2 regions of the Thioclava sp. GXIMD4216 genome follow, and region 1 is predicted to be linked to the other one. Evidence: riboswitches for the same ligand, from Rfam matches in the RefSeq annotation. Region 1 holds a riboswitch; the other holds the start of a gene.
What was found. A riboswitch is a leader RNA that binds a small molecule or an ion and turns the genes downstream of it on or off. The one in region 1 is predicted to bind cobalamin.

Region 1 (7,190 bases):
GGCATCCAGATGGTAGGATTTCGGGGCCGCCTGCCCCAGACGCGCCATTGCCGCCGCAAACCCCGCCTCATGCGCGGCATAATCCGAAGCCACAAGAAGATCCGTCTCGGGCAGATCCTGCAGATGCACGAATGTATCCGCCTCTGCCAGCCGCATCTCGAGTGCCGCGCGGGCGGGCATGATATTTCCTTTGGCATCAATCGCATGGGACGAAGCATTCAGCCATGCCTCCCCCGCCATCACGCGCCCCTCATCAGAATAATCCTCAAGCGCCTCTCCCATATTCAACCCGTAAAGACCGGGTTTGGGGCCGAAAACGCGCGGGGTTCTGGCCAGATAGGGATTGTCTTCTGCCGCTTCCTCGCGCTGTGCCAAAGCCTCTGCCGCCAGTTCGAAAAGCTGCGCCAGCCCCGGAAATACGTCACGGAACAACCCTGACACCCGCAAGGTCACATCGATCCGCGGACGGTTAAGCAAGGCCAGCGGCACCAGCTCGAACCCCGAAACCCGTTCGGAATTGCTATCCCAAACCGGTTTGATACCGGCAAGATGCAGCGCCATCGCAAATTCTTCGCCTGCGGTGCGCATCGTGGCCGACCCCCACAGATCGACAACCAGCCCCTGTGGCCAATCCCCGTGATCCTGCAGGTGACGGCGGATCAGCTCTTCGGCCAGCTTGACCCCTTGGGTATAGGCCGCCCGCGACGGCACTGCGCGCGGATCGGTGGTAAAGAGATTGCGCCCCGTCGGCAGCACATCCGCCCGCCCCCGATGCGGACTGCCGGAAGGACCGGGCGGCACGAAACGCCCCGCCAGCGCGCGGATCACCCCTTGCGTCTCCGCCGTGCCGCAGGCACCGGTGCCAAACACATGCAGCCCTTCGGCATATTGGCTTTCCTTGATGTCGCAGACGAACGCATCCAGACGGGTGATCGCCTCGGCGGCCGAGGCGGCCTCCGCGATCCCCAGATCGGCCTCTACCCCGCGCCCCTGTGCCTCGGCACGGATATCGGCAATAAGGCGGTCGCGGCGGGCGGGGTCCAACCCGTCGGCGGTGGAATATTCATCCATCAACGCCTCCAGCCGCATCAGGCTTTCAGGCATCGCGGTCTGCGCCAAGGGCGGCGGCACATGGCCAATCGTTACAGCGCCGATGCGACGCTTGGCCTGTGCGGCCTCGCCCGGATCATTCACGATAAACGGATAGATGACAGGACAGGCGGCCAGCAGGGCCTCTGGCCAGCAAGCTTCTGATAAGGCAACAGATTTCCCGGGAAGCCATTCAACCGTGCCATGTGCGCCCATATGGAGGACCGCATCGGTCTGGCCACGCAGCCAGAGATAGAAGGCCACATAGGCATGACGTGGCACGCGTGACAGATCGTGATAATCCGTCTCGCGCGAGGCACGATCGGCGCGTTCGGGCTGCAAAGCCACGACCGCCTTACCACAGCGGATCGCCGGAAACTGGAACTGCCCGTTGCGGCAGGCGGGGTCGTCCTCGGGGGCACCCCATGCCTCGGCCAGATCATCGCGCAGACTGTCGGGCAGGTTGGCCAGCGCCAGCCGGTAGTCATCCAGCGAATAGTGCAGCACGGCATGCTGCAAGACGGCGCCCAGATCGCTGACTTTGGTCAGGGGATATCCCTCTTCCGCAAGCGTCGCCACCAGATGTTCCACCGAGGCCAAGGCATCCAGCCCCACCGCATGGGCAATCTGGTAGCTCTTGCCCGGATAGGTCGAAAGCACGAAGGCCAGACGTTTTTGCGCGGCAGGCATCTGACCGAGCCGATACAGCGCCAGAACCCGTTCGGCAACCTGCGCGACCCGCCCCAGATCGGGGCGATGGGCGAAACGGGAATATTGCAGATCCGGATCGCGTTTGCCGGGGCTTTTGAACGAGATCACGCCACCAAACAGGCGGCCATCCACCTCGGGCAGCACAACATGCATCGCCAGATCCGAAGGGGCGAGACCGCGCTCGGAGGCGGCCCAATCGCGGCGCTGCGCGGTGGAAAGCGCCACCTGCACCACCGGCACATCGGCCTGATCCAAGGGCGAGCCACCTTCGGCACCCTGCGCCGAAAACGCAGTGGCATTGACGATTGCAACCGGTTTGAGCCGCGCAATCTCACCGCGCAGCCAATCCGGCACACCCGCCGCTTTCAGGGAGGGCACAAAGACCCCGAAAGCTGCAAATCCCCGCGCCCGAAGCGCTTCGATCAAGGCATCGACAGGGGCGGTATCGGCCGCCGTCAGATAGGACCGGTAGAAGGTCACAAAGGCCACCGGCCCGGTGTCCTCGGGCGGCGCAATAACGCCCTTTTCGGGCAGGTAGAACCCGTAATCGGGCACCGATTTCAGCCCCGCCACCGGCCCCGCATACAGCCCCGCAGCCAGAGCAAGCTGGGCCAGCGCGGCCTGTGCGGCCACCGCCCCGCCCGCATCGCACAGCGCCTGCAAGCGCCGCAATGTCGAGACGGGCAGCGTGGAAAGCGTATCAAGGCGCGCATCCTCGCGCCCGTCCGCAGGCAGGACCGCAAGTGCGATGCCCTTGCGCCGCGCCAGATCCTGCAGGCAGGCCAGCCCGTAAGGCCAGTAGCTTTCGCCACCAATCAACCGCACAAGCACGCCCTTTGCCCCCGAAAGGGTCTGTTCGACATAGGTATCGACCGAAAGCGGATGTTTCAGCGCGACCAGATTGGCCAGTCGGCAAGAGGGCAGCGGGCTGCCCCCCTTCGCACGTTTCCAGCCTGCCGCGAACGCGCCCAGATCACTATCGGAAAAGGACAGCACCACCAGATCCGCAGGGGCCTGCGCCAGATCCTGCGGCTGATCGGATTGATCAAGCCCGTGAGTTTCGCGAAAGACGACATGCATGATTTAGGCCGATACCAGTCCCAAAGCGGTTTCGATCGCCGCACGGTCGATATGATCATGCTCGGCAATCACCACCAGCTGCGAGGCACGCGGACGGCTGCCCCAAGGCTGGTCGAACTGGCCGCGCAGGCGGGTGCCCACCGCCTGCACCAGATAGCGCATCGGCTTGCCCTTCACCGCCAGATAGCCTTTCATCCGTAGGATATTGAGATCCCCCGCCATCGCGATCATGCGTGCCTCAAGCCCTGCGATATCCTCGATCTCGCCCAGATCCACGACAATCGTGTCGAAATCGTCATGTTCATGGTCGTGGTGGCCGTCATGATGGGACGGGCGCGCCTCAAGGTCGTCTTCCGCCGCCGCATTCAGCCCCAAGATAACCTGCGGGTCGATTTCGCCTTCGGTCATCGGCAGGATCGGCAGCTTGCGCGGGGCCTCGGCCTCGATGACGGCACGGGCTTTTGCCAGCCCCTCTTCGCCCGCCAGATCGGCTTTGGACAGAAGCACGATATCGGCGCAGGCGATCTGGTCCTCGAAGACCTCCGACAGCGGCGTTTCATGATCAAGCGAGGGATCGGCGGCGCGCTGTGCATCGACCGCTCCCAGATCGGGCGCGAACTGGCCGGAGGCGACAGCCTCGGCATCCGCCAGCGCGATCACCCCGTCCACCGTGATCCGCGAACGGATCGCAGGCCAGTCGAAGGCTTTCAGAAGCGGTTTGGGCAGCGCCAGCCCCGAGGTCTCGATCAGGATATGGTCGGGGGTTTCAGGCAGCGCCAGAAGGCGTTCGATGGTGGGAATGAATTCATCGGCCACGGTGCAGCAGATACAGCCATTGGCCAGTTCGAGGATGTTATTCTCGGGGCAGTTTTCATCGGCGCAGGATTTGAGGATATCCCCATCCACCCCTGCGGTGCCGAATTCATTGACCAGCACGGCCAGACGGCGGCCTTGCGGGTTTTGCATCAGATGGCGGATCAGCGTGGTTTTGCCCGCGCCCAGAAACCCTGTGACAACCGTTACCGGAACCTTTGCGAGATTGGTCATTGATCACTCCTGCGGATCATTTTGCGGCGGAATACGCGCAATGGATTGTTTGCGAAAGATTACCGGGCGTGCGCGCCAAGGCACCAGACCATCGGTGGTGTCCTTATAGGCGCGGATCCCGCTAAGGATATCCTCAAGATGCAGATCGGGATCGAGATCGCCATAGACATAGGTCCAACGCTGCGCCCCTCCGGCCAGAACCATCGAACAGGACCGCGTGCAGGCCGAAAGACATTCGGCAGCCCGCACCTTTACGCCCTGCGGCAGGTCGGCGTGCTGCAGCGCCTGATGCAACCGCGTTCCCGGACGCGGATCGGCCTCGTCCCCTGCGCGGCGGCAGGTGGTGCAGATTGTCACGGTTACATCTGTCATATGCTCTCCCTTACAGGGCGCATAGCACTGGCCGAAAGCCGAAACCACCGGTTTCCCCTTCCGTCCGGCCACGACACACCCCGATCGCCCGTTCTCATCCGCGTCTCAGGCAGGTCTCCCGGCTTGCGAAGTCAGGAAGAGAGTCTCCTCCTGCCGGTCGCGCCTTCCCGGATGGCTCCAGTGGCATGCGGCCTCTTCGGTCACGGTCGCGGGGGCGGCTGCGCTTGGGACCGTGTCGCACCGTCCCTATCGCATTCCCTTTTCACCTGTCATAGACAGGAACCTGAACGCAGGGCTAAAAGACGTGAGTGCCCCGCCTTTGTCAAGGAAGGAGATCCCGATGCCCGAGACATCGCAAACGACCCACTCGCCCGAAGATATGGCCGACCGCCATGCCAGCAAGATGGCCAAGAAGAAGGCCGCCCGTGACAAGATCATGGCCACCAAGGAAGGCGAAAAAGGTCTGATCATCGTCAATACCGGCGCAGGTAAGGGCAAATCCTCTGCCGGTTTCGGGATGATCTTGCGCTGTATCGCCCATGAAATGCCCTGCGCTGTCGTGCAGTTCATCAAGGGCGCATGGGATACGGGCGAACGTCGTCTGATCGAAGAGCATTTCTCCAATATCTGTCAGTTCTACGCGATGGGGGAAGGTTTTACCTGGGAAACGCAGGACCGCGCCCGAGATGTCGCGATGGCCAAGCGCGGGTGGGAAAAAGCGAAAGAGCTGATCCGCAATCCGGAAATCCGTTTCGTGCTGCTGGACGAGATCAATATCGCGCTGCGCTATGACTATCTGGATATCGACGAGGTCGTGACCTTCCTGCGCGACGAGAAACCGCCGATGACCCATGTGGCGCTGACGGGGCGCAATGCCAAGGACGCGCTGATCGAGGTCGCCGATCTGGTCACCGAGATGACCTTGGTCAAGCACCCGTTCCGCTCGGGGATCAAGGGCCAGAAAGGCGTGGAATTCTGAACGATCGCGGGCCGTTTTTGCGAAAAGGCTTGCTTGACGCATCGTCCTTTGGAAGCCCTGCCGGACCAGTTTACATGCGGGGCTTTCGGGATGAGGGAAAACAAGGTTATTTTAACGATGTTACGCCATGATGCTCCTGCCACATTCGGCAGGGTCCCGAAGCTGGCAGAAGGTGGGCGCACCGCATTTCCCGAAGCCAGCTGCCACTGTCTTGGTCGAGATGCGGTGCAGTCCCGCCCGTGCTCGGCGGCTTGGGGGCGGGGCTGCCCTGGCGCGGCGCAGCGTGACGTGACAGGCCGGAGGGCTGCGTGATGGTGGCGCTGATGATTCAGGGCGCGGGCTCCAATGTCGGCAAATCGATGCTGGTGGCAGGGCTTTGCAGGGCCGCACGGCGGCGCGGGCTGACGGTGGCCCCGTTCAAGCCGCAGAACATGTCCAATAACGCAGCGGTCACGGCGGATGGTGGCGAAATCGGTCGGGCGCAGGCGCTTCAGGCACTGGCCTGCGGGCTGGAGCCCGTCACCGATATGAACCCTGTCCTGCTCAAGCCCGAAAGCGAGACGGGATCGCAGGTCGTGGTGCAGGGCCAGCGCCTGACCACCGTGCGTGCGCGGGACTATGCCGCGCTGAAACCGTCCCTGATGGGCGCGGTTCTGGACAGTTTCAACCGTTTGCGCGCCCGCCATGATCTGGTGATCGTCGAGGGCGCGGGCAGCCCGGCCGAGGTCAATCTGCGCGCCAATGACATTGCCAATATGGGCTTTGCCTGTGCCGCGGATGTGCCGGTGGTGCTGGCGGGCGATATTGACCGCGGCGGGGTCATCGCGCAGATCGTGGGCACGCAGGCCGTTCTGTCCGCGCAGGATGCGGCGCAGATTGCCGGCTTCCTGATCAACAAGTTCCGCGGAGATCCACGGCTTTTCGATGAGGGCTACCGGCTGATCGAGACACGTACCGGATGGCGCGGGTTCGGCGTTCTGCCGTGGTTTGCCGAGGCCGGTCGCCTCCCTGCCGAGGATGCGCTGGACCTGCCAAAAGTCTCGCAAGGGGCGGGGCTGAAAGTGGTCTGTCTGGGGCTGTCGCGCATTGCCAATTTCGATGATCTCGACCCCCTGATGCAGGAGCCTTCGGTTCAGGTCTCGATCCTGCGGGCCGGTCAGGCCCTGCCCGGAGACACCGATCTGGTGATTCTGCCCGGATCGAAATCGACGCGCGGCGATCTGGCCTTCCTGCGCGCGCAAGGCTGGGATATCGACCTGCAGGCCCATCTGCGGCGCGGCGGGCATATTCTGGGGATTTGCGGGGGATACCAGATGCTTGGCCGCAGCATTCAGGACCCGCACGGGCTGGAAGGGCCTGCGGGCACCGAGGCGGGGCTGGGCTTTCTGGAGGTCGATACGCAGATGGTGGCGCAAAAGCGCCTGACCCGCGTCAGCGCCCGTCATGCCGCCTCGGGCGCGATGTTTTCCGGCTATGAAATCCATATCGGGCGCAGTGATGGCCCCGATAGGGCGCGCCCCTTTGCCTATGTCGAGGGCACGCCCGAGGGGGCGATATCGGCGGATGGACGGGTCAGCGGCAGCTATCTGCACGGGATGTTCGGTGATGACGGGTTCCGCAGCGCATGGCTGCGCGCGCTGGGGGCACAGTCTAGCGGCATGAATCACGGCGCGCTGGTCGAGGCGACGCTTGACCGGCTTGCCGACCATCTGGAAGCCCATCTGGATGTGGCGGGGCTACTGGCCCTCGCCCGTTAGGACCGCCTCCAGCCGTGCCCATTCCTGCGCGGATCCGGGCAGGCCCAGCCTGATCCAGCGCGGATGCCACGGGAAAATCCGGCTCCAGATGCGCGCGCGTGCAAGGCGGGTCTGCGCGCCTGTGGCATCGGGGGTCTCGTATAGCCGGAACAGTT
Region 2 (7,190 bases), on a different replicon from region 1:
AACGCTCTCTGGCGCGGCGCGGAATGGTGTCGGGCAGGGTCTGGGGCAAGGGGTCGACCGTTTCCCCGACATCGATCACCATGACCATTCCCATCGCGTAGTGCGGCGTGCATTTGATGCCATAGCGCCCCGCCACATCAAAGCGCACGGTCTCTTCTTTCGAGAGCGGCCCCAGAAACGGGGTTGCGCCTTCGGGGAGCATTTCCTTGATCGAAGCCGCGTTATGGCCCTTTTGTGTGGGCACGAAATGCACGCTGTCGCGAAGGGCGATTGTCAGATGATCCGGCTCATAGACCATTGCCCCTCCCGCGCCGCGGTTCAGCATCTTGACCTCATGGGTCTCGGCCATCACGGCATCGGGCAACAGCAGCGCCGCCACCGCGATACATCCAATAATTGCACAATATTTCAATATACTATCCTCATAATGCCTGTATAAAATGCAGCAAGGGCCTGCCGTCCGGATCGCGGATATGCTGCGCCTCGACCCCGAAGCAGCCGCGCAGATGGTCCAGCGTCAGGACCTCGGACGGGGGGCCGATCGCGCGCAGTCGACCGTGCTCCAGCAAGGCGACCCTATCACAGCCGAACGCCTGATTGAGATCATGCAGCGCGATCACCCGCGTCACCGGCAATGCCCGCACCAAGCCCATAAGAGCCAGTTGATGGCGGATATCCAGATGGTTTGTCGGCTCGTCCAGAAGCAGTAACTCGGGGGTCTGCGCCAATGCCCGTGCGATATGCACCCGCTGCCTCTCGCCCCCCGACAGGCTATGCCAGAGACGGTCCTCCATGCCCTGCATATCCAGCGCCGCCAAGGCCTTGGCCACATGCGCATCGTCCTGCGCGCTCCAGCCCCGCAAGGGCGACAGAAAGGGGATGCGTCCCAATTCGACCGCTTCGCGCACCCGCAGACGGTCGGTGGTTTCGGCCTGCTGTTCGACAAAGGCGATCTTCTGCGCCCGCGCCCGTGCCGAGATCCTGTGCAATGGCACTCCGCCAAAACGGATCTCGCCCGAGGCGGGTTTGCCCAAGCCCGCCATAAGCCGCATCAGGGTGGATTTCCCCGACCCGTTCGGGCCGATCAGGCCCAGACATTCCCCCGGCTCCAGTTGCAGGGTGATCGCGTGCAGCAGCGGCGTGCGATGCGCCTTGGCGCAAACATTCTCGAGATGCAGGACCATCAGCGCGCGCCCCGCATCAGGATCAGGGCAAAGGCCGGTGCCCCGACCAGCGCCGTCACCACACCGATGGGCAGCACCTGCCCCGGAACGATGATGCGGGCCAGAATATCCGCCGCCACCAGAAACACCGCCCCCGCCAGCGCCGAGGCCGGCACAAGGCGCTGGTGGCGGGTGCCGACCAGAAAGCGCATCGCATGCGGAACCACCAGACCGACAAAGCCGATCGCCCCCACTTTGGCCACCAGAACCCCCACCATCACCGCTGTGACCGTGATCAGCAAGCCGCGTGTCCTGCGGATATCCACCCCCAACGAGGCCGCGCTCTCGGCACCGAAGGTAAAGGCATCCAGTGCACGCCGGTACCAAAGGCACAGCCCGACGCCCAGACAGGTCACAAAGACCGCTGGGGCCACGTCCTCCCAGCGCACGCCCGACAGATTGCCCATCAGCCAGAACATGATGCCGCGCGCCTGTTCGGCATTGGCCGAGCGGGCAATGATGAAGGCGGTGAGCGCGTTGAACATCTGGCTCCCCGCGATCCCCGCCAGAATGATGGCCGCCGCCCCCTGATTGCCGCGCCCGCCGCCCGGAATGGCATGGGCCAGCGCCACCACCGCCCCGAAGGCGGCCAGCGCCCCGACCAATGCCCCCGCAGACATCGACACGGCGCCCGCGCCGATACCCGCCACGCTGACAAGCACCGCACCGGTCGAAGCCCCTGCCGAAAGCCCCATCAGATAGGGATCGGCCAGAGGGTTCCGCAAAAGCGCCTGCAAGACCACCCCCGTCAAGGCCAGCCCCGCCCCGCAACTGGCGGCGACAATGGCGCGGGGCAGACGGTAGCTCCAGATGATACCGGCATCGATGCGGTCCAGCGGATAGCCCGCCTGCCACAGATGATTGGCCAGAACCTTATAGACGGTGGCCAGCGGCAGGCGGGTCTCGCCAATGGCCGCCCCTGTCAGCACAGTGCCCGCAAGGACCAGCGCGATGCCCCCCCAGACCATCCAAGGCGCGGCGGAGGCGCTCATTCGAAGGTCATATCCGAAAGCGCTTGCGACAGGCTGTCGAGCCCGTAGATGCTGCGCATGGTCGCGCTCATCGCATGGGCATCCATGACCACGATATGCCCCTCCCGCACGGCTTTCATCTGGCTTGCCACAGGGTCGGTCTTCAGAAAGTCCATCTTGGCCGCGACATCATCGGCGGGGAAGCGGCGCCGGTCCATTTTGGCGATCACGATCACATCCGGATCCGCTTTGGCAATGGTCTCCCAACCGACGGTAGGCCATTCCTCGTCCGACTCGATCACATTACGGATGCCGAGTTTACCCATCATATAGCCCGGCGCACCAAGACGACCGGCCACATAGGGGTCCAGCTCCAGATCCGCCGAGGAGAACCAGAAAACGGCCGACAGACCTTCGGGCAGGTCCAGCGCCTGCGCGCGCGCCACGGCTTGGGCTTCTGTCGCCTGCAACGCCGATACCAATGTCCGGCCTGCGGGCTGCACGTTGAAAATCTCGGCAAGCTGGGTGATCCCTTTATAGACCTGCTCGGGGGCAAAGGCCCCGACCCGCGTGCCGTCGCCACCGGTCGAATTGTCCTTGGTGTCGCAATCGGCGGGCATGATATAGGTGTTGACCCCGACATCGTCGAACATCTCGCGCGTGCCGACAATACCGCTCGGCCCGACATGCCATTCATATTGCACCGCAACAAGATCCGGCTTCTGCGCCAGAACACTCTCGAAACTGGGATCGTTATCGGCCAGACGCGGGATCGTCGCATTGACATCGGCAAATTGCGGCAGCACCGGATTGAACCACACCGAGGTGCCCTTGACCTTTCCTGCCAGCCCCAGCGAATAGAGGATCTCGGTCGCCGACTGTCCGATCGTCACCGCGCGTTCCGGTGGCGCCTCGATCGTGAGGCGTTTGCCGCAATTTTCTAGCACCAGCGGATACTGCGTAGCCCCCGTCTGTGCTGGCGTTTGCGCCCAAAGCGGCGTGCTGCCCAAAAGCAGTGCCAGACCGGCCGGTAAAATCAATCTCATATGCCCAATTCCTTCAGAAGGACCGGAAAGCACCATATGGGATGACGGATCCGCCGCCCCGCAGGGCGAAGGGAGACAACCCACCGACACACCCCGTCCGGTTTGAAAATCCGATGTCGGCAGGTCTCCTGACTGGCGCCTCATCGCCAGACCGCCCTTCCCAAAGCAGTCGATGCCTGCCTCAGTGGATTCCGGTCCGGCTCTTCGCCTACAGTTGCGGGGGCAGTTCCGGTTCCCGTAGTCCCACGGGGCGGATTCCCTATTATATCCTCTCGGATACCGACGCGATGTGTTTGTCACCCCCGCGCCCCGAGGTCAAGCGGCCAAAGCCCCCAACTGCGCGATGCCGCTCTCTGCGCGCCAAATGCCGAAAGGAGCCGCCCGCAACGGGCTCTTGCGCGCAATCCGCCCCGAACCGCCAGCTGTTGCACCAAGGCCAGCCCGACCTTCCCAGTCCCTGCGCGACAGTTTTGCCCATTTAATTCCCCGCGCTTGCAGCCTAAAATGGCAGCAAGACTGCCTAAAGCCTAAAGGGAGCATTCCGCGCATGGCCTCGCCGTTTTTTACCGGACCGGAGAATGGCAGGCCGCCGTCTCCCGCCGCCCATCGTTCGCTGATCTACCGTATGGCGCGGCGGCTCGAGGGATATTCCATCGGCATGGTGCCGGAATTCATTGGTGTCGCCGAAGGGTTGCGCGCCTCGCTGGCCTTTGCGGTGATGGTGCTGACCGCCGCCGCCAGCGGCGAGCCGAAGCTGCTTTGGGCGGCATTCGCAGCGTTCTGGGTCTGCCTCTGCGATCCGGGCGGGCGCGACCGGACCCGTATCCGCGCAATGGGCGCCTTCGTGGCCGCCGGAACCCTTGCCGCCTTTCTCGGTGCGGCCAGCGCGGGGCTTGGCCCGCTTTATGCCAGCCTGACGCTGATCCCGCTGATCTTCCTGCCGGCATTGGGCGGCATCTTCGGACCAAGCGGGGCCCAATCGGGCACGCTCATCTGTGTGGTGGGCGGGGTCGCCGTCGGGTTTCCCAATGATCCGGTCGCCTCGCTCCATCTGGCGGGGGCGTTCCTCGTGGGCGGGATCTGGGCGCTGGTGTTCAGTTTCTGGATCTGGAAACTGCGTTCGCAGGGGCCGGCACGGCGCGCGATCGCTTCGGTCTTCACCCGTCTGGCCGAGATGAACAGCGCCATGGCCGCACGTCTGGGCCGCGAAGAGATCCTCGGGGCGGCAGAACCCGAATACCGTCGCGCGCTGCGGGCCGCCATCGAACGCGCGCGCGGCACGATCCTTGGTCTGGGCAATGGCCATACCCAGTTCATGGCAGAACTGGGCAGCGCCGACCGGATCTTTGCGTCCATGATTGCCCTTGACCATATGCTCAGCGATCCGTTGAGCCCCGAGGAAGAAGCCCCCCTTCGCGAACAGTTGGCCCGTATCGGCGCCCTGCTCAGCGAGGCGCAGATGCAATCCATGACCCGCCATCCCCATCCCGAGCGGCTGGTCTGGGAAGCCGAGGACCTTGCCCGCGCCGCCGACCGCGCCGGTGCGCGCAGTCAGGCTGTGGTGCGCAATCTGGCCGAAGCCTTCCTGCGTTTTGCCGAACATCTGCGCGGCGACAACCTGTCGGGCAGCGCGCCGCAGCAGGACGGCACGCCGCGCCCCAGCTGGCGGCAGATCCCCGATGCGACCTTGCGCCATGCCCTGCGTCTGACGGTGGCAGTGGTGGTGACCTATCTGGTCTGTGTGGCGCTGGAGATGAAGTATTTCTACTGGGCCACGATGGCCACCATTGTGGTGCTACAGCCCGCGCTCTCGACCACATGGCCGCGCATGCTGGAACGGGTGCTCGGCTCGATTACGGGGGGGCTTTTTGCCGCTGGCCTGTTGGCCCTGTCGCCGGGGCAACTGCCCCTTCTGGCCGTCATAATCCCGACATCCGCAATCACCATCGCGTTCAAACGGGTCAATTATACGATCTTCACCATCGGGGTCAGCGCGCTCTTCGTGCTGGTGACCGAGCTGGTCATGCCCAATCACGGCATTGCCCTCTCGCGGGCGCTGGACAATATTCTGGGGTCGGTCATCGCCTTTGTCGTTGGGGCGACCCTCTGGCCCGGACGCGCCGAGCCGCATTTCCGCGATATTCTGGCGCAGGCCGTGCAGGCGAATATGGATTATGCCGCCGCCGCCGTGGGCAGCACGAGCCTGCCCGAGCCGGTCGATGCGCTGCGTCGTCAGGCCGGACTGGAAAGCACCAATGCCGAGACCATCCGCCAGCGCAAGCTGATGGAAGGGCGGCGCGGTGCCGACCAGTTGAACGCGGCGGGCGATGTTCTGGGGGCATTGCGGGTGCTGGCGGGGGCGGTGACCACCCATGCGCTGATCTCGCCCGAAGCCGATCCAGAGAAAGAGCATCTGCTCCGGCAGACCGCGCAGTCTTTCGCCGATGCCATCCGCCATGCGGGCGATGCCTCCCTGCCCGCTTTGCCCGCGCAGACCTCGCCCACGGACCTGCGCAAGGCGCTTGAGTTGCTGCAAAACCGGCTTGACCTCTATCTGAAAGCCTGAGCGGCGCCTCTTTGCTAGGCAAACGTCCGACCCTCTCCCTGCAAATCCGGCGATCACGCCGGATTTCTCTCGCCATCGGCCCGCCGGAGGCGAAGATACGCCCGAGAAACCGCGGATATCTGGGGCAAGGGCGATGAGAATTCTGGTGATCGGGGCAGGTGTGATCGGCACGACCAGCGCATGGGCGCTGCAAGAGCAAGGCCATGATGTCTGCCTGATCGAGCGCCAAAGCACCGCCGCCGAGGGCACATCCCACGCCAATGCGGGGATGATCACCCCCGGCTATACCGCGCCGTGGCCCGCCCCCAAAATCTGGCGCAAACTGCCCAGATGGCTGTTACAGAGCCACACGCCTTTCGCGATATCCCCGCCTCTGTCGCGCCGTGATCTGCGCTGGATGCTGGCCAGCCTGCGCCAGTGCCGCGCAAGATGCTACACGGCCAATATTCAGGCCATGATGGCCCTGTCGGTCTATAGTCAGGCGATGATGGCCCGCCTTCGCGACACTGTGCCACTGCACTATGCACAGCGCTTTGGCGGGACATTGCAACTGTTCCGCCATCCCGTCAGCCTGACGGATCTGCGCCTGCATACCGACTATCTGGATCAGCGCGAGATCCCCTATGAGGTGCTGGACCGCGCGGGCTGCCTTGCCAGGGAACCGGGGCTGGAACGGGCCGAAACACCGCCCGTCAGCGGGCTTTACATGCCGCAGGACGAAACCGGTGACTGCTGCCTTTTCACCAGACAGCTTGCCGCCGCCTTTGTCGCACGGGGCGGCGAGATCCGCTATGACACGCCTGTTTCCGGCCTTCTGGTGGAAAACGGCCATGTGAGAGGGGCGCTGGACCAACAGGGCGAGGCGCTGCGCGCCGAACGGGTGGTGCTCTGCACCGGTCACGAAACACCAGCCCTGCTGGCCCCGCTGGGGCTGGACCTGCCGATTGCCGCGCTCAAGGGCTATTCGATGACGGTGCCGCTGCGCATACCTGCCTACGGGCCGCAATCCACCGTGCTGGATGACACCTATAAAGTGGCGCTGACACGGCTGGAGAACACGATCCGCGTGGGGGGCATCGCCGAGATTGCAGGCGGGCGACAGGGGCTGACCCGACGCCATCTGGAAACCCTGCGCCTGTCACTGGCAAGCCTGTTCCCCGACAGCTATGTAGCCGAAGAGGCGCAATTCTGGGCCGGTCAGCGCCCCACCACACCGACCAATCTGCCGTTCATCGCAGAGACCGCGCTTGCGGGGCTTTATGTCAATGCCGGTCACGGGACGTTCGGCTGGACAATGGCCGCAGGCGCGGCAGCTTTGCTGGCCGATCTGGTCAGCGGCACCCCGAGCCCGATTTCCGCAGCCCCCTACAGGGTGCGAAAATAA

Region 2: another riboswitch for cobalamin. It lies ahead of WDB88_RS15380 (ABC transporter substrate-binding protein); the one in region 1 lies ahead of WDB88_RS09135 (DUF1636 domain-containing protein).

Annotation. Positions count from the first base shown of each region.
Region 1 is NZ_CP149926.1:1,838,538-1,845,727, forward strand. Features, by position in the region: gene cobN (cobaltochelatase subunit CobN) at 1-2,880, opposite strand, end outside; gene cobW (cobalamin biosynthesis protein CobW) at 2,884-3,927, opposite strand; gene WDB88_RS09135 (DUF1636 domain-containing protein) at 3,931-4,299, opposite strand; cobalamin riboswitch at 4,390-4,601, opposite strand; gene cobO (cob(I)yrinic acid a,c-diamide adenosyltransferase) at 4,640-5,278, shown strand; gene WDB88_RS09145 (cobyric acid synthase) at 5,590-7,035, shown strand; gene cobD (threonine-phosphate decarboxylase CobD) at 7,015-7,190, opposite strand, start outside.
Region 2 is NZ_CP149927.1:465,035-472,224, forward strand. Features, by position in the region: gene WDB88_RS15365 (pseudoazurin) at 1-412, opposite strand, end outside; gene WDB88_RS15370 (ABC transporter ATP-binding protein) at 423-1,184, opposite strand; gene WDB88_RS15375 (iron chelate uptake ABC transporter family permease subunit) at 1,184-2,215, opposite strand; gene WDB88_RS15380 (ABC transporter substrate-binding protein) at 2,212-3,240, opposite strand; cobalamin riboswitch at 3,341-3,539, opposite strand; gene WDB88_RS15385 (FUSC family protein) at 3,788-5,806, shown strand; gene WDB88_RS15390 (D-amino acid dehydrogenase) at 5,940-7,190, shown strand.